4 regions of the Mesorhizobium sp. P2_C5_2 genome follow, and region 1 is predicted to be linked to each of the others. Evidence: predicted binding sites of a transcription regulator. Region 1 holds the regulator's gene; each other region holds the start of a gene.
What was found. The regulator LexA, encoded in region 1, represses DNA repair genes until DNA is damaged. The targets are predictions, from matches to a motif close to TGTTCNNNNTGTGTTCNG.
Positions count from the first base shown of each region.

Region 2: a site for LexA is predicted at 2,545-2,562, ahead of parE (DNA topoisomerase IV subunit B). Genes of this name have one in related genera too.
Region 3: a site for LexA is predicted at 2,419-2,436, ahead of AC1D1B_RS20690 (UvrD-helicase domain-containing protein). Genes of this name have one in related genera too.
Region 4: a site for LexA is predicted at 3,374-3,391, ahead of AC1D1B_RS04925 (ImuA family protein). Genes of this name have one in related genera too.

Region 1 covers NZ_JBFUDV010000004.1:613,745-619,732, forward strand. The annotation lists gene gltX (glutamate--tRNA ligase) at 1-1,315, opposite strand, end outside; gene AC1D1B_RS18225 (ComEC/Rec2 family competence protein) at 1,438-3,909, shown strand; gene lexA (transcriptional repressor LexA) at 3,903-4,655, opposite strand; gene AC1D1B_RS18235 (GntR family transcriptional regulator) at 4,875-5,654, opposite strand; gene kynU (kynureninase) at 5,821-5,988, shown strand, end outside.
Region 2 covers NZ_JBFUDV010000005.1:903,481-909,468, reverse strand. The annotation lists gene AC1D1B_RS22880 (type II and III secretion system protein family protein) at 1-1,390, opposite strand, end outside; gene cpaB (Flp pilus assembly protein CpaB) at 1,469-2,374, opposite strand; gene parE (DNA topoisomerase IV subunit B) at 2,633-4,687, shown strand; gene AC1D1B_RS22865 (FUSC family protein) at 4,732-5,988, shown strand, end outside.
Region 3 covers NZ_JBFUDV010000005.1:460,862-466,849, forward strand. The annotation lists gene AC1D1B_RS20690 (UvrD-helicase domain-containing protein) at 1-2,379, opposite strand, end outside; gene AC1D1B_RS20695 (hypothetical protein) at 2,518-2,694, opposite strand; gene AC1D1B_RS20700 (glucose/quinate/shikimate family membrane-bound PQQ-dependent dehydrogenase) at 2,893-5,208, shown strand; gene AC1D1B_RS20705 (putative bifunctional diguanylate cyclase/phosphodiesterase) at 5,225-5,988, opposite strand, start outside.
Region 4 covers NZ_JBFUDV010000001.1:1,030,866-1,036,853, forward strand. The annotation lists gene AC1D1B_RS04915 (error-prone DNA polymerase) at 1-897, opposite strand, end outside; gene AC1D1B_RS04920 (DUF6504 family protein) at 894-2,396, opposite strand; gene AC1D1B_RS04925 (ImuA family protein) at 2,314-3,351, opposite strand; gene AC1D1B_RS04930 (metallopeptidase family protein) at 3,535-3,957, shown strand; gene AC1D1B_RS04935 (DUF1737 domain-containing protein) at 4,184-4,390, opposite strand; gene AC1D1B_RS04940 (HpcH/HpaI aldolase/citrate lyase family protein) at 4,434-5,330, opposite strand; gene AC1D1B_RS04945 (DUF4153 domain-containing protein) at 5,708-5,988, shown strand, end outside.

The DNA of each region.
Region 1 (5,988 bases):
GTTGGGCCACCGCGCCAAGCTTGTGGCCGCCGGCCGTCGCGAACTCGCGCACCGCGGCTTCCGCCGCTGCGGCCGTCCATTCACCTGAAACCGTCTGCAATGCAGCGTGTGCCCCGCGCAGGATCGTACGCGCATCGGCATTGAGAAGCGCTGCCGCCTTGTCGTCGATCGGCAGCGGCCGCTCGACGAACAGGAAACCGGCGCCATCGGCCAGTTCCACCAGTGTCTTGGCACGCTCTTTCAGGCCAGGTAACGCGGCCAGCAGTTGCGCCTTCCTGGTGTCGTCGAGGCGGGCGGCGAGCGCCGGGCCGCCTTCGAGATAAGGCAGAGTGGCGACGAAGATATCGAGCAGTGCTCTGTCGTCCATCTTGCGCATATGCACGCCGTTCAGCGCATCGAGCTTGGCGAAGTCGAAGCGCGCCGCACCCTTGTTGACGTCGCCAATGTCGAACCAGGCGATCATGTCCTTGATCGACATCACCTCGTCGTCGCCATGGCTCCAGCCGAGGCGGGCCAGATAGTTGAGCAGTGCCTCGGGCAGATAACCCATGGCGCGGTAGGCCTCGACGCCGAGCGCGCCATGCCGCTTCGACAATTTGGCGCCGTCGGCCCCATGGATCAGCGGGATGTGCGACATGGACGGCACCTCCCAACCCATGGCGTTGTAGATGACCGTCTGGCGCGCGGCATTGGTCAGGTGGTCGTCGCCGCGAATGATGTGGGTGACACCCATGTCGTGGTCGTCGACGACGACGGCATGCATGTAGGTCGGGACGCCATCCGAACGCAGGATGATGAAATCGTCGAGATCCTTGTTGGGGAAGCGCACCTCGCCCTGCACGCGGTCGTGCACCACGGTCTCGCCCTCGGTCGGCGCCTTGATGCGGATGGCGCCTTTGACGCCGGCGGGCGCCTCGGAGGGGGCGCGGTCGCGCCAAGCGCCATTGTAGCGCGGCGGCAGGCTCTTGGCGCGCGCCGCCTCGCGCATCGCCTCGAGCTCGGCCGGCGTCTCGTAGGCGTAGTAGGCCTTGCCCAGGCGCACCAGTTCCTCGGCCACCTCGCGGTGGCGCGGCGCGCGCTCGAACTGCGAGACGGCCTCGCCATCCCAGGACAGGCCGAGCCAGGTCAGCCCGTCCAGAATGGCCTGGGTTGCCGCGGCGCTGGAGCGTTCGCGGTCGGTGTCCTCGATGCGCAGCACCATCGTGCCGTCGGTGTGCTTGGCATACAGCCAGTTGAACAGCGCCGTGCGCGCGCCACCGATGTGAAGGTAGCCGGTGGGCGAGGGGGCAAAACGGGTGACCACCCTGTTGGACATGGCTATTTTGTTGGACATGGCAATTCTCGGGCAAAGCTGGAAAGCGGGGCGTGATCGCGCGGACTTTCGCGCTTTGCGCGTTCATGTAGCATAGGAGGTCTGGGGCGCAAGGGGCAGACCCGATGGCTGGACGTGGCCGGGGCGTGGATCAAGGCGAGGGCGCTGCGACAAGCGTCAACGAACGCTCCCTGTTTGCCGACAGTCCCCATGCCGAGCCGATGCCCGTCGTGCTGCCCGAGACGCGACCTGGCCTCCGGCCTTTGTCTCCGGATGACACTGCGTCGGTGCCGGTCGCCGTGCCCGCATCCGCCATCCGTTTGCGCAGGCTGCTACGCCGTTCGACATGGCCAGCAATCCGTCGCAGCCTTGCCGTGGCCGCCGTCACCGAACTCGACCGTGGCGTTGCCTTTCTGCTGGTGCCGGTTTTCCTGGCGGCCGGCGTGGTCCTTTACTTCTCGCTGGCCAGCGAGCCGGGCTTTGCCCAGCCAATCGCCATTGTGCTGCTCGCGGCCTGTTGCGCAGCCGTCGCGCGGTCCTGGCCGAGGACGCATCTGTGTTTTATGGCCGCGATGCTGTGCGCGCTCGGCGTCGTCGCCGTCAAGGTCGAGACCTGGCGTGCCGGAACGCAAATGCTCGGTTCCGAGATTCAAACACGGCTGACCGGCCGCGTCGTCAGTCTTGAGCAGATGGAAAACGGCCGCGTCAGGCTGACGCTCGACGTGATTTCGACCGCTCGCCCCAAGCTGCGCTACGCGCCGGAGCGGGTCAGGCTCTCGGCGCGCACTGTTCCCGCCGATATGACAGCCGGCTCCCTGATCACCGGCTATGCCAGGCTGTTGCCGCCGACCGGTCCGGTGCGGCCGGAGAGCTATGATTTCTCCTTCGACAGCTATTTCACCGGCATCGGCGGTAGCGGCTTCTTTCTCGGCAATCCCAAAACCATCGCCGCGCAAGGACCGCTGCCGCTGACCGCACGGCTCTCTTCGGCAATTGAGAATGCGCGCGAAAACATTGCCGATCATATCAGGGGCAAGATCGGCGGAGCCGAAGGCGAGATTGCCGCAGCGCTGATAGTCGGCGTGCGCGCCGGCATTCCGGACGAGGTCAACGAGGCGATGCGGCGCACCGGCATCTACCACATCATCTCCATTTCCGGCCTGCACATGGCGCTGGTTGCCGGCACCATCATGGCGTTGCTGCGGGGTGCGTTTGCGCTGTTTCCGGATTTCTCCTCGCGCCGGCCAGTCAAGAAATATGCGGCCGCCGCGGCCCTTGTCTCCATCGCCGCTTATCTCGTCATTTCAGGCGTCGTGGTTGCCGCCGAGCGCAGCTTCATCATGCTGGGGGTCATGCTCGTCGCGGTGCTGTTCGACCGTGCTGCGCTCACCATGCGCAATCTGGCGATCTCGGCCATCGCCGTCATCCTGGTGTCGCCGCATGAGGTCGTCGGCCCCAGTTTCCAGATGTCGTTTGCCGCAACCGCCGCGCTCGTCGGCGCCTATGCCGGCTGGGCCGACTACCGCGCCGACAAGGTGAGGCCGCCGCCGGCGAAACGCTCCTTTGTCGGCTTCCTGTCGCGAAAATTCCTGCTGGCCATGGGCGGCCTTGCCATGACCTCGATTATCGCTGGCAGTGCTACCGTGCTGTTTGCCATCTGGCATTTTCAGCGCGTGTCGCCGCTCAGCCTACTCGCCAATCTCACAGTAATGCCGATCGTCTCGCTGGTGGTCATGCCGTTCGCCGTGCTCAGCGCGCTGGCTATGCCGTTCGGCGCCGATGGGCCGTTCCTCTATGTGATGGGCAAGGGCCTGACCGCGATGATCGCTATATCGGCCTGGATTTCCGAGCGCTCGCCGGTCGATGCCGTCGGGTTGATCTCCATCCGCTCGGTGCTGCTGGTGGCGGTCGCCCTCGTCATTGCAACCATGGCCACCACCTGGCTGAGGCTGGCGGCCATTCCCTTCGCGCTGGCCGGCCTGTTGACGGTGCCGCAGGTGCGCACGCCTGATGTGCTCATTTCCGAGGATGCGCATTTGGTGGCTGTGCCTATCGGTGGCGGCGAACTCGCGCTCAATCGCGAACGCTTCAACGAATTCACCACAGATAACTGGAAACGCGCGCTGAGGGCCGAAACGATTATCCCGCCTGAGATATTCGAGGCAACAGACACGCGGTTCGATCTCGATCCACTCGATCTGCCGCCAGGCGCGCCCTTCTATTGCAGGAGCGATCTCTGCATTGCTCGGCATCCATCCGGTGCCATCATCGCGCTGGCGAAGGATCGCAAGACGGCCCGGCCGGCCTGCGCTTTCGCGAGCCTGATCGTCATCGACGATGCCACCGCCTACAATCCGTGCCGCGACCCGCTGGTGCTGGTCGTGACGAAGAAGCAGCTTGCCCGCCACGGCAGTGCCGCCGTCTTCTTCGATCCGCGATTGGCCGCGACAGCGCCAACCATCCGCTTCGCCGTCGACAAGCCTTATCGTCCCTGGCACGAGCAACGCCGCTTCTCACGCGAAGCGCGCGGCCTGCCGCCCTACAAGCAGCCTGAAAGGTCGGCGAAGCCGGCGTACAAACCTGAGCCGGTTCAGTAACGCCGGATCAATCCGACGAGTTTGCCCTGCACCTTGACCCGATCCGGCCCGAAGATGCGCGTCTCATAAGCCGGGTTGGCGGCTTCCAGCGCGATCGAGGCGCCCTTGCGGCGGAAGCGTTTCAGCGTCGCTTCCTCCTCGTCGACCAGTGCCACGATGATCTCGCCGGGGCTGGCGGTGTCGGCATTGCGGATAATGACCGTATCGCCGTCGAAAATGCCGGCCTCGATCATCGAGTCGCCCTTGACCTCAAGCGCGTAGTGTTCGCCGCCCATGATCATGTCCGGCGGCACCGAGATCGAATGCGTCTGGTGCTGGATGGCGTCGATCGGCACACCGGCGGCGATGCGTCCCATCACCGGGATCGACACCGCGGAAACCGCATCGTCATTGCCGGCGGACATCGAACGCGACGATGAGGCCGGCTTGATCTGCCGGCCGAGACCGCCTTGCCCCACGCCACCTTGGCCGAGACTGCCCTGGATGACGCTTGGCGAAAACTTCCTCGCCGCATTGAGGCCGGGCGCGATCGAGTCGGGCAGCCGCAGCACTTCCAGCGCGCGCGCCCGGTTCGGCAGCCGGCGAATGAAACCGCGCTCCTCGAGCGCCGTGATCAGGCGGTGAATGCCGGACTTGGAGGCGAGGTCCAGCGCCTCCTTCATCTCGTCGAAAGACGGCGGGATTCCGCTCTCCTTCAGGCGTTCATGGATGAACATCAGAAGCTCATGTTGTTTACGCGTCAGCATCGCGGCCCCCCGGGGTTCTGAAACCAGAATCGGAAAAAACAAACCCAGAACAAACACTATCTGTTCCAGTTGTGTTCCGCAACCATTTAAAGTTTAATGAATGTGTTGACGTTTTGTTCAGCTTAACATCGGCACGCCGCAGACAGCGCCTGCGCTCGTTTGCCGGCAACGGTGTTAAACGAGACTGAAGTGCCGAGGGTCTGCGTCATCTGGGCTGGTTCACGCCTTGCCCGATCGCCGCTGCTTTTTCGGGTGGGGCTGCGCCGCATCCGCCGCGCCGCCCGGTTCACTCTGGGCATAGACCTGCAGCGTGTAGCCGATGTGAACGGTCATCAGTGTTTTTGCGCGCTCAGTGTCGCGATCAAGGGCTGCTTCCATCAGTGCGGTGTGGTGTTCGATCGCCACGGCGTCGCGCAGGGCCTCCATGGCCTTCTGGTGTCCATCCTTGCGGCCGGCAGCCGCGCGCAGCGTTGGGGCCAGGCCCAGAAAGCGGTGATGGCGATGCAATTGGTCGGAGATCGTCGCATTGAAGCGCAGCAGCCAGCTGGATGTCGCGGCATTGAGCAGCGCCGCGTGGAAGGCATCATGTTTTTCGTACCACACGTCGACGGCATCATCGGAGGGATCGTCGAGAACGGACCCACACCGTGAGAGACGATAATGGGCGGTAACGACCGCGTCTTCCCACTGACGGTCGCCCTTCTCGATCGATTCCACCAGCAAGGGCAGTTCGACCACCAGCCGCGCACGCGACAAGTCCTCGAGCTCCGCCCGAGAGACGGGAGCGACCGCAAACCCACGGTTGCTGATGGCCGTCACAAGCCGTTCGGCCTCCAGCCGCGACAGCGCCTCGCGCAGCGGCGTCCAGCCGATACCATAGGTGCCGCGCAGCGTGCTCAGCTTCAACGGCGCGGCAGGCGCCAGCCGGGTCGCAAGAATATCGCGCCTGAGCAGCCGATAGGCCGCTTCCGTCTTCGAGGACTGCTCGTCATCCAGCATCGTGACCCATTAGACAGATTGCTCGGCTGATGATTATATATCAAAGCCTTTCATTGCGTAAATTATATATAATGTTTGACAGCTTCCGGAGGACCGCTCAAGATCGCCGGCATGTTTGGGCGGGCAGGCTCCGCCGAGTGCGTTTGTCCATGGAGGGCACCGGATCATGAGCATGACACCCGATCTCGCTGCAATCGAAGCTATGGATGCCGCTGATCCGCTGCGTTCCATGCGTGAACGCTTTGTCTTGCCGGAGGGCGTGATCTATCTCGACGGCAATTCGCTGGGTGCCGCGTCACCAGCCGTCTTCAGCGAACTGCAGCAGGCCGCGACG
Region 2 (5,988 bases), on a different contig from region 1:
GCAGGTCGAGGAAATGCCCGACCGTGGTGACCGGGGCCGACTGCGCCGTGCTGCCGCTGGCCATTGCCATTGCACGGTTGGCGTCGGACGTTTTCACTTCCTCGGTGTTGTTGAGGAAATAGTCGACATTGCTGGCCGGCTGCGTGCCGTCGGTCGGTTCGAGCAGCTTCTTCGATGGATCGACCGGCTTGACCAGATAAGGGGTGACGATGATCACCAGGTCGGTCTCGCGCCGCTGATAGGATTTCGAGGAAAACAACGAACCGAGCACCGGCAGTTTGCCGAGGCCGGGAAGGCGCGAGGTGGTGATGTCGTTCTGCGACTGCAGCAGACCGGCGATCATGAAGCTCTGGCCGTTCTTCAGGTCGACCGATGTCCTGGCGCGACGCACGATAAAGCCCGGCACCGAGATCGTACCGATATTGTACGAGGCCGAGGCATCGATCGAGGACACTTCCGGCGCGATGTCGAGGCTGACCAGCCCGTCTTTCAGTACGGTCGGCGTGAAATCCAGGCTGACGCCGTATTTCTTGTAGCTGACGGAGATCTTGCCATTGTCCTCGGAAACCGGGATCGGGAACTCGCCGCCGGCGAGGAAGCTTGCCGTCTGGCCCGAACGGGCGATCAGGTTCGGCTCGGCCAGCCGCCTGGCAAGGCCACGCTCCTCCAGCGCCTTGATGGCGACGTCGATCGACAGGCCGTTCGACAGCAGCCGGCCGATGATCTCGCCATTGCCGGCCGCTGGCAGCGAGCCAGGCTCGATGGTGACGTCGCGCCCGCCAAGGCCGTACGCGAAATTGGCGCTGTATTTGGCGCCGAGATCCTGTCCGGCCTGACGGTTGATCTCGACGAAGCGAACGTTGAGCTGAACCTGCTGCGACGACGAGATGTTGACCGAATTGATCACTTCCTCATTTCCGGAGAAGCGGCTGGCGATCTTGCTCGCCTTCTCGGCGGCGACGGCGTCATCGGCCTCGCCCGACAGCACGACGCGGCCGTTGGCCGAGCCAACCTTGATGTTGGCGTCCGGCACGCTGGCGCGAATGGTGCTGGCCAGCTGGTCGGTGTCCAGCGTCACTTCGATGTCGACGGTGCCGACCAGCTGCTTGTTCTCGTCGAACAGCGCGATGCCGGTGGTGCCGAGATTGTTGCCCAGCACATAGAAGGACTTGTCGGTCAGCGGATTGACGTTGGCGATCTCCGGATCGCCGATGACGATCTGATAGAACGCGGCATTGGTCATGATCGTCTTCGGCTTGCCCTTGGCAACCTTGATCGACGCATTCTTGGTCGACGACACATAGACGATGTCGTTGTCGGCCCTGGCCGGCGCGCTGAGGCCGAGCATGGCGGCCGCGGCGAGACAAGCCGTTACCGCAAGCGCCCGCATTGGGCGCAGCCTTTTCGTCATCCGATATGCATGAAGTCCCGACATCTGTCCCGTCCCTCGTCCGGTCCCCACCGGCAGTTATGGCTGGTCCCGCGCAGGAACCTGGTATTCTTCGACCTGCGTGCCGCGCGTCACGATGATCGTCTTGAATTTCGGCCTCTCAGGCTCCTTCGTCGCGGCAGTGAACAGCGCGCCGGCCGCAGCCTGGACGCCGGAGGCGACCGAACCGCCGAAGGATGAGATGGTGGTGACGCCGTCCTTGGCCGTGCCACCATCGGCGGCCGAGCGGAGCGACAGCGACAAGGTGCCGACGGTGCGGGCGAGCGCCACTTTCTGGGCGCCGTCCGTTGTCACCTCGATTGTCACGGAATTGGCGATCTGCGGCGTGGTCTGGCGCTGGTCGGCGCCCTGCCCGACGGTCAGCACCTTGGCGTCGGAGACGACGATCTCGGAGGTGACCGTGGAGCCGGCCGCGCCTTGCGCGTTCTTGGCCACTTCCTGGATTTCGCCGGCATCGCGCGTCAGCACCACGTCGACCCGGTCGCCCGGCATCACGAAGCCGCCAACACCGGCGATCTCATCGGTGCGGATGGTCACCGCCCGCATGCCGGGCGTCATCATGTTGGACAGCGTCGCGCGGCCATTCGGCCCCGACAGCTTGCTGATCAGCACCGGCTCGTTGATCTCGATCGGCGACAGCACCACGCGGCTGCCTTCGGCAAGCAATGCATTGATGGTGGTGAAGGCGCCCTGCGGCACCGAGCCTTCCGACCACGGGATTTCGGTGAGTTGCGCGCGGTCCAGTTCCATGCCGTAACGCAGCGGCGCATTGGCCACGACGATGGTCTTGAACTCGACCTTGGGGGTCACGGGCGCCGGGATCGATGCCGTCTTTTCCTCGGCATCGGCCTTGGCCTGGCTTTTAACCCAGAAATCCGCGGCAAAGATCGAGATCGCGCCGAAAACGGCGGCGATGCCGATCATGGTTATGGCCTTGCCCCTCACAACTAACCCCTGACACCTGATGGTCTTTTATTTGTTGAGGCCACGCTAGGCCGCATAGTTAAAGATTCAGGAATCCCGGGCGCTCCGCACGGACCTATTTTCGCCGGCTTGGTTATCGAAAGGTTTTAGGATAAGAAGGGGTTAAATCCCCGAACGTAACAGGAACTTCCGTCGCTTGGCGCTGAAAAGCGTGGCAGTATCGGCGGGTGATTCGCGGCACCGGATTCTATGGCAGGCATGGACGACAACAACGATCTTTTCGGCAATCTGGAAAAGCAGCCGCAACCTGCCCGCGCGACCGCGCGCCCGGCTGATCCGCTGGTGCAGGCCGCGAAACGCCCTGTTGCCACCAAGGATGGCAGCGAAGGCTACAGCGCTGCCGACATCGAGGTGCTGGAAGGGCTGGAGCCGGTGCGGCGCCGTCCCGGCATGTATATTGGCGGCACCGACGACAAGGCGATGCACCATCTGTTCGCCGAGGTCATCGACAATTCGATGGACGAGGCGGTCGCCGGCCATGCCACCTTCATCGATGTCGAGCTTTCGGCCGACGGATTTCTGACCGTTACCGACAATGGCCGTGGCATTCCGGTCGATCCGCATCCGAAATTCAAGAAGCCGGCGCTCGAAGTCATCATGACGACGCTGCATTCGGGCGGCAAATTCGACTCCAAGGTCTATGAAACCTCCGGCGGCCTGCACGGCGTCGGCGTCTCCGTCGTCAATGCGCTGTCGGACCATCTCGAAGTCGAGGTCGCACGCGGACGTCAGCTTTACCGCCAGAGATTCTCGCGCGGCGTTCCGGTGAGCGGGCTGGAGCACCTCGGCGAGGTGCACAACCGCCGCGGCACAAAAATCCGCTTCCATCCCGACGAGCAGATTTTTGGCAAGGGCGCTGCCTTCGAGCCGGCGCGGCTCTACCGCATGACGCGCTCGAAAGCGTATCTGTTCGGCGGCGTCGAAATCCGCTGGAGCTGCGATCCGTCGCTGATCAAGGAAAAGGACCAGACGCCGGCCAAGGCGGAATTCCATTTCCCCGGCGGCCTGAAGGACTATCTCAAGGCGTCGCTCGGTGACGACTTCCAGGTGACGCGCGAAATCTTCGCCGGCAAGAGCGAGAAACAGGGCGGCCACGGCTCGCTGGAATGGGCAGTGACCTGGTTCGGCGGCGACGGCTTCATCAATTCCTACTGCAACACCATCCCGACCGGCGAAGGCGGCACACATGAGGCCGGCTTTCGCAATGTGCTGACGCGCGGGCTTCGCGCCTATGCCGACCTCGTCGGCAACAGGCGCGCTTCGATCGTCACCTCCGAGGACGTCATGATCTCGGCGGCGGGCATGCTGTCTGTATTCATCCGCGAGCCGGAATTTGTCGGCCAGACCAAGGACCGGCTGGCGACGATCGAAGCCATTCGCATCGTTGAGACCGCCATCCGCGATCCCTTCGACCATTGGCTGGCCGACAATCCGCAGGAAGCCTCGAAGCTGCTGGAATGGGTGATCGCGCGCGCCGACGAACGGGTGCGCCGGCGCCAGGAAAAGGAAGTGTCGCGCAAGAGCGCGGTGCGCAAGCTCAGGCTGCCCGGCAAGCTCGCCGACTGCACCCAGAATGCCGCCGCGGGTGCCGAACTGTTCATCGTCGAAGGCGATTCGGCCGGCGGCTCGGCCAAGCAGGCGCGCGATCGCGCCAGCCAGGCCGTCCTTCCGCTGCGCGGCAAGATCCTCAACGTCGCCAGCGCCGGTACCGACAAGCTGGCGGCCAACCAGCAGATTTCGGACCTGATCCAGGCGCTCGGCTGCGGCACACGCTCAAAATACCGCGACGAGGATTTGCGCTACGACCGCGTGATCATCATGACCGACGCCGACGTCGACGGCGCCCACATCGCCTCGCTGCTGATCACCTTCTTCTACCAGGAGATGCCGAACCTGGTGAACGGCGGCCATCTCTATTTGGCGGTGCCGCCGCTCTATTCGATCCGGCAAGGCGGCAAGGTTGCCTACGCTCGCGACGATGCACACAAGGACGAGCTCTTGCGCACCGAGTTTACCGGCCGCGCCAAGGTCGAGATCGGCCGCTTCAAGGGCCTCGGCGAAATGATGGCCGCGCAGCTCAAGGAAACCACCATGGACCCGAGGAAGCGCACGTTGCTCAGGGTCGACGTGATCGATGCCGTGGCGGCGACCAAGGATGCGATCGATGCGCTGATGGGCACCAAGCCCGAGGCGCGCTTCCGCTTCATCCAGGAACGCGCTGAATTCGCCGCGACGGAAGTGCTGGATATCTGAGCGTCGGCCGGTCTAGCCTGCGCTTCTGATACGGAGACCAGCTTGTGATCTGGGCGCGGCTGAAAAGCTACTTCGAAACCAGTTTGGCGGGACTGACGCAGCCGACCCGCTCAGACTGGATTTTCGCTCTGCGCACCGTTTCGGCCGGCCTGATCGCGCTTCTCGTTGCCTACGCGCTGAAACTTGACCACCCGCAATGGGCGATGATGACGGTCTTCATTGTCGCCCAGCCGGTCGCCGGCATGGTGTTGGCGAAAGGTTTTTACCGGCTGCTCGGCACATTGGCCGGCGGGCTTGCGGCGATCGGCATCACCTCGATTTTCGGCACCAATCCCTGGCTGCTGGTCACGGCGTTGTCCGTCTGGATCGGCATGTGCACCCTGGTCTCGTCGCTGCTGCGCAACCCGGAAGCCTATGGCGCCGCCCTTGCTGGCTATACCGCGATGATCATCGGGCTGCCGGCTTTCGGCCAACCGCATGTGATCGTCGATCTCGCTGTCGCGCGCTGCGCCGAGATAGTGCTCGGCATCGTCTGCGCCGGGCTGACCAGCCGGCTGATCCTGCCCAAGCTGGCGGCCGACGCCATCATCTCCAGGCTGAAGCGCAGCATCCTCGACCTTGCCACTTATGCAGGCGGCGCTTTTTCCGGCGGCGACCCGGCGACGCTGGCCGGCCTGCATCGCAAGCTGATCGCCGATGCCCAGACGCTGGCCGAGATGCGCACCTATGCCCGGCTCGAAGCGCCGAGCTTCGCCACCCGCGCACATCCGGTCCGCCGCACCATCGGCCAGCTCCTGTCGGCGCTGTCGGCGGCACGCGCGCTGCATTCGCACGCCGCGCCGAAAAACGCCGCGCTCATTCCGGTGCGCTCTGAACTGCGGGCGCTGGTCAGCGAACTTGCAGCCACGCCCGAGGCGCTGGACGACACCTCGCCCTGGGTGACGCGGCTCGACGCGATCGCCGGCAAGGCCCGGCAAATGCCCGACGCCTCGACCGATCAGGGCGACGACAGGGTCGGAACCATAACGCGCCTCACCATCGCCGCCGATTTCGCCGAAGCCTTCAAGCAGGTGCTGCGCGGCCTCGACGCTTTGCGCGCACCAGTGACGCGCACGGGCCAGGGCAACAGGCAGCCGCCTGCGCTGGTGCACCGCGACTACCCCGGCGCGTCGCGCAATGCCATACGCGCCGCCATTGCCACGCTGGCGGTCGCCGCCTTCTGGCTGACGACGAAATGGTCCGACGCGGCCGGCACCGTCATTCTCGTGGCCGTCGTCTCCAGTCTTTTCGCTGCCCGGCCT
Region 3 (5,988 bases), on a different contig from region 1:
GAACGAACCGCCGCCATAGGAATTGCCATAGCCGCCATAGCTGTTGCCGCTTTCGGCGACCTCGACATGGGCTTCCGGCAGTTCGTCCAGAAAACGCGACGGGATGGTCGACTGCCACAGGCCATGGATGCGGCGGTTGGAGACGAACCACAAATGCAGGTTCTTCTTGGCACGGGTCAGGCCGACATAGGCGAGGCGGCGCTCTTCCTCCAGGCCGGAGCGGCCGCCTTCATCCAGCGCGCGCTGGTGCGGGAACAGGCCTTCCTCCCAGCCGGGGAGAAACACGGTCTCGAATTCGAGGCCCTTGGCCGAATGCAGGGTCATAATGTTGACCGCATCCAGCTCGGCGTTCTGCTCGGCGTCCATGACCAGGGCGACATGTTCGAGGAAGGAGCGCAGCGATTCATACTCCTCCATCGAGCGGATCAGCTCTTTCAGATTCTCCAGCCGTCCCGGCGCTTCGACCGAGCGGTCGTTCTTCCACATGTCGGTGTAGCCGCTCTCCTCCAGAATGGTCTCGGCGAGTTCGGTGTGCGGCGTGGTTTCCAGCGCCTTCTGCCAGCGCTCGAAATTGGCCGCCACTTCGCGCAGAGCGGCGCGTGGCTTCGGCTTCAGCTCGTCGCTTTCTGCGAGCTTGGCGGCTGCCTCCAGCATCGGGATGCGCAACGCGCGCGCCGTGTCGTGGATTTGGCGGATGGTGGCTTCGCCCAGACCGCGCTTGGGCACATTGACGATGCGCTCGAAGGCGAGATCGTCGGCGCCTTGCGCGACGACGCGGAAGAAGGCCAGCGCATCGCGGATTTCCATGCGCTCGTAGAAACGCGGGCCGCCAATGACGCGGTAGTTGAGGCCGAGCGTGACGAAGCGGTCTTCGAACTCGCGCATCTGGAAGGAAGCGCGGACAAGAATGGCCATGTCGTTGAGCTTATGCTTGGCGCGCTGGTAGGTCTCGATGGTCTCGCCGACGGCGCGCGCCTCCTCCTCGGAATCCCAGGCGGCGTGGACATGCACCTTCTCGTCGTCCTCGGCGACCTTCTCGGTGAACAACGTCTTGCCGAAACGGCCCTCATTGTGGGCGATGAGGTGCGAGGCGGTGCCGAGGATGTGCGCGGTCGAGCGGTAATTGCGCTCCAGCCGGATGATCGTGGCGCCCGGAAAATCCTTGTCGAAACGCAGGATATTGTCGACCTCGGCGCCGCGCCAGCCATAGATGGACTGGTCGTCGTCGCCGACGCAGCAGATGTTTACTTTGTTTTCGCTCACGGGCTGTTCCGCGCCTGCCGGCGCGGGCCCTCCGCGCGGGCCTCGCAACGGCTCGGACGCCCGGTCGGGCTTGCGGCCTTCGGCCGGAACATCCCAGCCGTAGGAGGTGTTTGGTCTAACGTAGTTACCTTCTTCCGAAGGATCATCTTTTGGCGCCGCAGGTTTGTAGCTGCCCGCCTCAGTTCGATCAGGAGTCCTGGACGACGGGCTAGGATTTGGAACGCGGCCACCTGGAGCGCCACTTCTTGGCGGTTGTGGCCCACTTGGCGATTGTGACCCGCTTGGTCTTTGCGCCAGCAAGCGCAGCCACATGTATTGCGCGGTGTTGGTGTCCTGGTATTCGTCGACGAGGATGTATTTGAAGCGTTTGTGGTATTCCTTGAGCACGTCCGGATTGGCGCGGAAGATGCGGATCGGGTGGCACAAAAGGTCGCCGAAGTCGCAGGCGTTCAGCGTCTGCAGCCGTTCCTGATAGGCCTTGTAGAGCTCGCGGCCCTTGCCGTTGGCGAAGCTGCGGGCATCGCCTTCGGGAATGTCAGCGGGACCGAGGCCCTTGTTCTTCCAGCCGTCGATCATCTGCGCGAACTGCTTGGCCGGCCAGCGCTTGTCGTCGAGGCCCTCGGCCTGGATCAGCTGCTTGATCAGCCGCACGACATCGTCGGTGTCGAGGATGGTGAAATCGGATTTCAGCCCGGCCAGTTCGGCATGACGACGCAACAGCTTGACGCCGATCGAGTGGAAGGTGCCGAGCCAGGGCATGCCCTCGACCGCCTCACCGACCAGATGGCCGATTCGCTGCTTCATCTCGCGCGCGGCCTTGTTGGTGAAGGTCACCGCAAGGATCTGCGACGGGAAGGCCCTGCCGGTGGCGAGGATGTGGGCGATGCGGGTGGTCAGCACCCGCGTCTTGCCGGTGCCGGCGCCGGCCAGCACCAGGACCGGGCCTTCGGTGGTTTCGACCGCCAGCCGCTGCTCCGGGTTGAGGCCACTGAGATAATCGGGCGCACTGTTGTGGCCGCTGCGGGCGGCCATGGCGCGCGCGGCTATGCCCGACGGGGCCGCGGGCCGCGCATTGGGTTCGTCAAAAAAGGGCATGTCTTCCGAAAAGCCGGACATCGCACCGAATGTAGTGATTCGGCGGCGAAAGACCAGAAGTGTCTACGTTTTGTTCCGGTTTGGAAGCCAGATTCCCGGGCGCCGTGCGAATATTATCGCCCCGGCGCCCGGTGGCCTGTGCAAAACCTCTCGGCCGGCCTACTTGGCTGCAGCCCGCATCCGCTCGCCGATCTTGTCGGCGACATGGAAGGCATCTCGCGCCGCGCATGGATCATGGTGGATGAGGTCGAGTGCTGGAAAATGCAGGGTGCAGACATAGAGGCCGATCGCCCAGGTGCCGACCGAGATGGTCGTTGCGCATGTCCAGCGTGCCACCGGTCAAAATCTCATGGATGTGCTGCAGCGCTAAGCTGACGCGAGAGGGCAAAAGCAAGGTTTGTTCTCAACCTGTGCGGTCAGCCTTGCTTGACAGGCACGGCGGGCGGGAGAAAGTTGTACCTTCGGGGGCAGGGACGGGATGCCGGCTGCCCATGGCCGCGTCGCGGAACGCGCATCAGTCGAAGGAGTATCGTCTTGGCTGTCGTCCTCACCTCCCTCATCCTGTTCCTCATCGGCCTGGCACTTGGCGGCGGCGGCATCCGGCTCGTGATGCTGGGCGGCAGCTGGTACTATGTCATCACCGGTCTCGCCTTCCTGATCACCGCCTGGCTGCTCTTCCGGCGCAAGTCGACGGCGCTGTGGCTTTACGCGGCGATCGTGATCGGCACGCTGGCCTGGGCGGTGTGGGAAATCGGCTTCGACTGGTGGGAACTGGGCCCGCGCGGCGGCGTCATCGTGCTTCTGGCGCTGTGGCTGCTGACGCCATGGGCAAGGCGAGGACTGACCGGCCCCGATGCGCGCGCGCCGCTCATTCTGGCGGTGCTCGCATCGCTCGCGGTCGCCGGCTATTCGATGACCGCCGATCCCAAGGACATTGCCGGCGACCTCAGCGCCGACAAGGTGACGCCGACGGCCGATCTCGGCGGCAATGTGCCTCCCGGCGAATGGCACTTCTATGGCCGCACGCCCTATGGCCAGCGCTATTCGCCGCTCGATCAGATCACGCCTGACAACGTCGCCAAATTGCAGCCGGCCTGGACCTACCAGACCGGCGACGTCAAGGGTCCGGACGACATCGGCGAGACCACCTACCAGGTGACGCCACTAAAGATCGGCGATGCGCTCTACATCTGCACGCCGCATAATTTCGCCATCGCCATCGATGCCGCGACCGGCAAGGAGAAGTGGCGCTTTGATCCCAAGGTCAAGCTCGACAAGGACCGCCAACACCAGACTTGCCGCGGCGTATCCTATTATGCCGATGCCAAGATTGCGGCGAGCCAGCCCTGTGCGACGCGGGTCTATCTGCCGACCTCGGATGCGCGCCTGATCGCGCTTGATGCCGCCAACGGCCAGGTCTGCCCGTCCTTCGCCGAAGCCGGCACGCTCAACCTGCTGACCAACATGCCATACCCGAAGTCGGGCTACTATTATTCGACCTCGGCGCCGCTGATCGTCGGCGGCAAAATCATCGTCGGCGGCGCGGTCAACGACAATTATTCGACGCAGGAGCCGTCCGGCGTCATCCGCGCCTTCGATGTCGACACCGGCGCCCTGGTGTGGAACTGGGATTCCGGCAATCCGGACCAGACGACGCCCTTGCCGGCAGGCCAGACCTACACCGCCAACTCGCCCAACATGTGGTCGACGTCGAGCGCCGACGAGAAGCTCGGCCTGCTCTATGTGCCGCTCGGCAACCAGACGCCGGACCAGCTCGGCGCCGGGCGCAGCGCCAATGTCGAGAAGTTTTCCTCGTCGATCACCGCGCTCGATCTTGCCACCGGGCAATTGCGCTGGGTGCGGCAGACCGTGCATCACGACCTCTGGGACATGGACGTGCCGGCGCAGCCGACGCTGGTCGACATCACCACCGCTGCCGGCGTTGTGCCGGGACTGGTCGGGCCGACCAAGCAGGGCGACCTCTATGTGCTCGACCGGCGCAGCGGCGAACCGATCATTCCGGTCAAGGAAGTGCCAGCACCTGGCGGCGCCATCGAAGGCGACCACACTTCGCCGACGCAGCCGGAATCGGATCTGTCCTTCAATCCGAAGCCGCTGACCGGCGCCGACATGTGGGGCATCACCATGTTCGACCAGCTGGCCTGTCGCATCGAACTGAAGAAGCTGCGCTATGAAGGCCGCTACACCCCGCCTTCGGTGCAGGGTTCGCTGATCTATCCCGGCAATTTCGGCGTCTTCAACTGGGGCGGCGTCGCCGTCGATCCGGTTCGCCAGGTGATGTTCGGCATGCCGACCTATCTCGCCTTCACCTCCAAGCTTGTGCCACGCGCGGACGTGCCGCCGCCGGGCGACAACACCAAGGGCAGCGAGCAGGGGTTGAACCGCAATGAGGGCGCGCCTTACGCGGTGGTGATGGGACCGTTCCTGTCGCCGCTCGGCATCCCTTGCCAGGCGCCGCCATGGGGCTATGTCGCGGGAGCGGATCTGCGGACCGGCAAGATTGCCTACAAGCACCGCAACGGCACCATCTACGACATGACGCCGTTGCCCTTGCCGCTGAAAGTCGGCGTGCCCGGCATTGGCGGGCCGATGATCACCGCTGGCGGCGTCGCCTTCCTGGGCGCGGCGGTGGACGACTATATCCGCGCCTATGACGTGACGTCAGGCAAGCAGCTCTGGCAGGCGAGGCTGCCGGCCGGCGGGCAGTCGACACCGATGACCTACACGGTCGCCGATGGCCGCCAGTTCGTGGTCATCGTCGCCGGCGGCCACGGCTCGGTCGGCACCAAGCCGGGCGACTATGTGATGGCGTATACGCTGCCGAAGTAATTGTGGGCGCAGGACGTCAGGCGACGGCCTGACCAGGCGACAGTTCGACAGGCACCATCCTGATCGCAAAGGCGGCATGGTCGCCATGCGCCAGCGCGAAAAGTTCGCAGAAAGGCGCCGGCCGGCCGAGAAGAAAACCTTGCGCTTCGTTGCAGCCTTCGGCGCGCAGGATCGACAACTGGTTATGCGTCTCGACGCCTTCGGCCAGAACCGGGATGTCGAGGCTCTGGCCAAGTGCCAGTACCGCGCGGATGATGGCCTTGGCCTGTGGACTCGTCTCGACCTCTGACATGAACGACCGATCGAGCTTGATCTTGTCGAACGGAAAGGCGCGCAGTGTTTCCAGGGATGAATAGCCGGTGCCGAAATCGTCGATGGCAATGGTGACGCCCAGCGCCTTGATCCGCCGCAATATGTTCAGGGTGCGGTTCTTGTCGGCGATGATGGTGGATTCGGTGATTTCCAGTTCCAACCGGCTTGGCCGCAGCCCCGTCTCGATCAGGATTTCATGAATGAGTTTCGGCAGGTCCGCATGCGCGAACTGGACCGGGGAGAGATTGACCGCCACCTTGTATGGATGCTCCCACGAGGCAGCCTCCCTGCATGCGGTGCGCAGAACCCATTCGCCGACCGGCAAAATGAGACCGTTTTCCTCGGCCAGCGGAATGAATTCGAGCGGCGGAATATTGCCGCGTGTCGGGTGCTTCCAGCGCAGCAGCGCCTCATAGCCTCTGACGTCACCGGTCAGGACCGAGGTTTGCACCTGATAGTGCAGATCGA
Region 4 (5,988 bases), on a different contig from region 1:
ACCGGCCGGATAGCGGTTGACCGCTCCCTCCCGCGCCAGTCTTTCCAACTCGGCCTGCGGGGCGAGGCCAGATTCCGTCGGCTCGTCTGGATAATTGTACTGGAGATCACCAAGCGAGAAGCTGAGCTCGCCGGCAAAGCGCAGCGTCTCGGCCAGAGCATGCGGATGGCGCCGGAAAAGCCTGGCCATTTCCAGCGGCGGCTTCAGGTGGCGTTCGGCGTTGACTGCCAGCTGCAGCCCCACCTCGGCAACGGGCGTGTTGAGGCGGATCGCGGTGAGCACATCTTGCAACGGACGCCGCTCGGCGCTGTGATAGAGCACATCGTTGGTCGCCATCAGCGCTACGCCGGCGGCGTCGGCCATGGCGGCCGCCTGCTCGATGCGAAAGCGGTCATTGCCGCGATAGTCCGGCGCAACGCCTAGTCGCAGATTCCTGCCGAAGCGATCCTTTAGCTGGTGCAGCAGGGCCAGCCCGTCGCTAGCGCCCGCCGTCAGATCAGGCAGGATCGCCAGCGACATCAGATCTCCCCATTCGAGCAGGTCGCTGCGTTGGAGAAGAGTGGCGCCCTTTTCGGTTTCGTCGCGCAGATTGGCTTGGGTGAGCATGCGGCAGAGATGCCCCCAGCCCTTGCGGTCCTGCGGATAGGCGAGGATGTCAGGCGTGCCGTCTTCGAACACCAGCCGGCAGCCGGGGTGATAAGAGAAAGTTTCCGCCTTGGCCTGCTGCCAAGCGCGTACGACGCCGGCCACGGTGTTGCGATCGGCAAGGCCAATCGCGGAGAATCCCATGAGCTTGGCCGCCACGACCAACTCCTCCGGTTTGGAGGCGCCGCGCAGGAAGGAGAAGTTCGACTGGATGCCGAACTCGGCATAGGGGATGACGGTCAATGCGTTCATGCGAAGACCCCATGCATGAACCAGCGTGGCGGCACCTGCGGGTTGCCGTAAAGGCCTTGCCGGTAGAGCCAGTAGCGGCGGCCGTCGGCATCCTCGATGCGGAAATAGTCACGAGTCGATGTGACAGGGTCGCTCACGGCTTCATGCCACCATTCGGCGGCGATACGTTCGGGTCCCTCCACACGCGTGACCCGGTAGAGCGCGCGCCGCCAGCGGAAGTGCAGCGGCGGCCCCTCCGGCATTTCGGTCGCCGGCACTTCGATCGGCTCGGGCGAACGGAACAGCCGGATCGGCCGCTCCGGCGGGAAGATGGTTGCGGGCGGCGCGTCTTTCCGGTCCGGCTTTTTCGGTGGCGTGGTCCGTTGCGGCGCTTCCGAGAAGGGGATGGTGGCGACGGCGCGCTCCGGCAGATGGCTTTCGACGGCGACCGCTTTCAGCACAGCATTGTCGCCGAGCCGGGCGCGGATGCGGTCGGCAAACAGCGCAATGTCGGCGCCGTCATCCTCGGTCTCGCCGGTCAGATCGGCCTGCTGCATGTCGAAGGCGGCGGCCGCCAGAACGGAAAGCCGCACCAGATCGAAACCGTAGCCGGCATCGATGTCCTGTTCGAGCGCGGTAAGTCGCTCGTGGAACAGGCGCTGGATCAGCTTCGGTTCGCGCAGGGGCCGCGAGGTGCCGACAGCGATGCGGCTGACGGCGCCGTCGACGCGAAACAACAGCAGCGCCAGCATCCGGGCGCCTTCGCCGCGGCGTTCGAGATCGACCTTCAAGGTCACCGCCAGCATTTCCACCAGCCGCTCGATCTCGGCGGTGAGCACGACCGGCTCGGCGAGGTGGCGTTCGACCGAAAGCGGCGCTACAGGCAGACGCGGCGAAACCGCCTCGTCGAGGCGGCCGAGCGCCTGGTCGAGGCGCAACAGCAAGCTGGCGCCGAAGCGGCGGGCGAGCGGGGCACGCGGCGCGGCCATGACGGCGCCCGCGGTGCGCAGGCCGACGCTTTCCAGGCTGGCGCGGATATCAGGCTCGATGCGCAGTGCTGCCAGCGGCAAGGGGGAGAGCAGCGCTTCCTCCTCGCCGGAGGGAACGATGCGGTCGCCGCAGAAGCGCGCCGCCGCCCAGGCGGCGCCCGGCGTCGCGGCAAGCCCGGCGCGGACATCGAAACCCTGCTGGAAAAAGCGCGCAAGAATGTCGTCCAGCATGGCGCGTTCGCCGCCGAACAGATGCGTGCAGCCGGTGACGTCGAGATAAAGCCCGTCGGCGCCGTCGAGCGCCACCAGCGGCGTGTAGCGATCGCACCAGTCGGCGAGGCCTTCGAGCAGCCGGCGATCGGCTTCCGGATCGGCCTCGACAATGTCGATCGAGGGATGCATGGCGCGCGCGTCGGCAATGCCCATGCCGCGCTTCAGGTGCAGCGCCTCAGCCCGCTCGTCGAGGGCTGATATGCGCTGGGCGTTGCGGTCGCGATGGCTGATTACCAGCGGTGGGTGAGATGGCGGCAAATGACCCGACGGCCGGGAACGCCACGACCGTCCCAGGCGCTGGCGCAGGATCCGCTCCGCCCCGAGATGCGGGAACCACAGCGACAGAATTCTCTGGCCTTCTCTCTTCGAAACGGTGCTCATCGGGGTTCCATTCCAGTGTGAATTGTCCGGGCAGAGCCGTGCGGCTCTTGCCGATGCTGACGGTGAAGGCAGGGCGGCCGATCGAGCCGGCGAGCGGCCCGGCGATGGTCCGGCGCGATGTTGCGGGTGCGCCCGACACGATGAGACGCACCGGGGCGGCGGTCGGTTCGGCCTCGCCGGCCTGGCGCAGCAGGAACACCGGCCGGCCGGCGCTTTGGGCGCGGGCGTGCAGCCGGCGCGTTGCGGTGAGGTCGAGCCGCTGCGGGCTGCCGCGTATCTCGAGGATGATTGCGGCGAGCGCCGTCATCTTCGCGGCCTCCTCGGCCACCCACAGCGCATCGGTGAGTTTCGGCGCCTCGGAAAACAGCAATTGCTCCGGCGCGATGCCGAACAGGCCCTGCAATCCCCTGGCATAGGGGAAGCCGGCCTCGCGAAAAATCTCCGACGTGCCGATCCACAGAACGGGGAGATTCTGCCCCTTGAGGATCAGGCTGACCAGTGACAGCACGAAGCCGGCGACGGCCCCGGCATTGCGGGTCTCGAGGCCATGGATTTCGCTCAGTGCGGCTTTCGGCAGGCCGCCGCTCAGCGCGGCATCGAGGCGCTCGACGCCGGTGGGCAGGAAAGCATCCGGCGAAGCCACGGCAAGGCCGCGCCGGATAATGGTGACATCGGTATCGCGTTCCGGAGCAGCACCGACATTGCCGTCAGCACGCGCGCGGGCCCGCTCGCCAGCCGGCGCGGCCAAGCGCTCGGGCAGCGTTCCCTCGATCTTCGCGATCTGGCGGCGCAGGGCAAAAACAGTCTCCCGCGCCACGGCTGATGTCGCCATGACGGTCAGTTTCTCTCACAATTGTTCCTGTTATGTTCCTATAGATTCCAGAGGGTGCCGGAAGAGTCAAGCGGAGTCATGCGGAATTTATTCCTGTCCGCGAATCGAGAAGACGGACGACAGCCGCGCTCATTTGCCGATTCCCGAGGGAAAGCCTATATGCCGGGATCAAAGGACTAAAGCATGGCCCGCATCTACAAGACCCGCACTTGGCACGACGAACTCTCGCCCTCGATCGAGGAAATGGAGTTCCTGGCGCTGGAGGCGTATGCGCATCTGCCGGACGACTTTCGCAAGCTGACCGGCGAGATCGTCATCCAGATCGCCGAGTTCCCGACCGACGAGATCATGGACGATCTGTCGCTGGAGACGCCGTTCGACCTGCTCGGCCTGTTCGAGGGCCGCGGCATCGCCGAGCGCTGGAACCCGCAGACCGGCGAAGGCCCCAATCGCATCACCCTCTACCGCCGCGCCATCCTCGACTACTGGGCCGAGAACGAAGAGACGCTGGGCGACATCGTCACCCATGTGCTGATCCACGAGATCGGCCACCACTTCGGCCTGTCGGACGATGATATGGAGAAGCTCGAAGAGGCGGCCGAGTAAGGCTGCGTCGATACTCAGGCGAGGCTGGCCTGCGAACGGCAGATACCTGCGCTTCCGGCCTTCGCCGGCCGAAGCCTGCATGAGTGGTTGCGGCAGTTAAGGCTATGGCCGGCGTAGGCCGGTGCTCACGTACTTCAAGTACGCTCCGCTCCGGTTCTCGGTATCAGCCATTCTCGGCTCGGCCTGACCTGAATCTCGACACAGCCTGCGTCGGCGCCGGCAAAGCCTACCAGTCGCTCAGCTTGGTATCCGGCCCGTATTCGTGGCCGTCGATATCCTTCACCACCGCCTGGCCGCAGCGCATCGACTTGGTTTTCTTGTCGTAGGCGTAGGTCGGCGAGCCGAACAAATGCCAGCCCTTGTTCAGCGCCGCCGTCACCTTGTGACTGAAGGTGGAATCGTCGGGAGCGGACAGAAAGCGGTAGAGTTTCATGGTTTTAGTCCTGTCGTGAGTTCTTGCTAGCCGGCTTAGGCAATCATGCGCCGATGGCGGCGGCTTTCGCCAGCAGTTTTTCGGCCTGCGCCAGATGCAGCCGCTCGACCATCCTGCCGTTCAGCGCAATCACGCCCTTGCCGGCATTTTCCGGCAAGGCGAAAGCATCGCTCACCGCGCGCGCCTCGGCCAGGGCTTCGGGCGCGGGCGCAAAGGCATGGTTGGCGGCGTCGACCTGGGCCGGGTGGATCAGCGTCTTGCCGTCGAAGCCCATGGCGGCGGCTTCCGTGCATTCGCGCGCAAACGCGTCAGGATCGCGAAAATCGTTGGAGACACCGTCGAGCATGTCGATGCTGCCGGCGCGCGCCGCCAGCACCATCTGCATCAACCAGGGCACGAGATAGCGCCGGTCGGGCGTCGCCAGAATGCCGGTCTCCTTGATCAGATCGTTCGTTCCGGCAACGAAACAATTGAGACGCGAGGCCGGGTCGCGGCCGAGCTCGGCGATGGCGCCGATGTTGAGCATGGCCTTTGGCGTCTCGATCATCGCCCAGAGTTTGACGCTGTCGGGAGCAAAATTGTCGTCGAGCACATCACCGACTTCCAGAATGTCGCGCGGTGTGGCGACCTTGGACAACAGGATGCCGTCGGGCTCGAATTTTGCCGCGGCCAGCAGATCATCGTTGCCCCATTCGCTGGACAGCGCGTTGACGCGCACGATCATCTCGCAACGCCGCCCATAGTGGTTGGCAACTGGCCGGCTGGCGAAAATGCCAGCCAATTTTTCGCGCGCCGCGACCTTGTCGGCGGGCGCGACGGCGTCTTCGAGATCGATGATGACGGCATCGCAGGCCAGCTCTGCGATCTTGGCCAGCGCCTTGTCGTTGGAGGCCGGGACGTAAAGCACCGAGCGGCGCGGGCGATAGGGTTCGCTTGTCATGGCCGATCTATGCCGCGTGAGGGCGGGTGAGGCAAGGGTGCAGCTGGTGATCGCCGACGTCGGCGCTGCCCCTCATCCCCCTGCCGGGACCTTCTCCCCGTGAACGGGGAGAAGGAGGCTGGTTCCTGCACGAAAACTGCACATCTCTGCGGAAAACCTCCTCCGCTCCGCCCCGGCGCCTCCATGCGGGCCCGCGACAACAGCGGCATGCAACAGCGAAACACCCACCGTTGGTCCCTGCCCTATCGTCTCAGCAGCGAAAGCTGGTGGCTGGTCGACCCGCCGCGGCCGGAAGCCCGCCCTTGCCCGGAGGCAAGCCTGCTCCCTTTTATCCGCCCGCCCGCCGGCCGGATCCAGCCCATCAGGAAAGTCCGAGCATGACATCGACCTTCACGCCGACCTTTTGCCGCCGCTTCGGCATCGCCGTCCTGCTCGCCGCGCTGGCGGATTTTTTCTTCTATGGCCAGCCCGCCGGGATCACTGTCCTTTTGTTTGCCATCGTGATTGCCGGTGCGGTCGTCGCTGTTCATCCTGCCGCCCTGAATTCCACCCGGCCCTGGCTCAAGCCTGCCGTCCTGTTCGTCGCGCTGCTGCCGCTGGCCGAGAATGTCAGCCCGCTGTCGGTCGCGGTCGCGCTTGTGGCGCTGGTCGTGTTTGC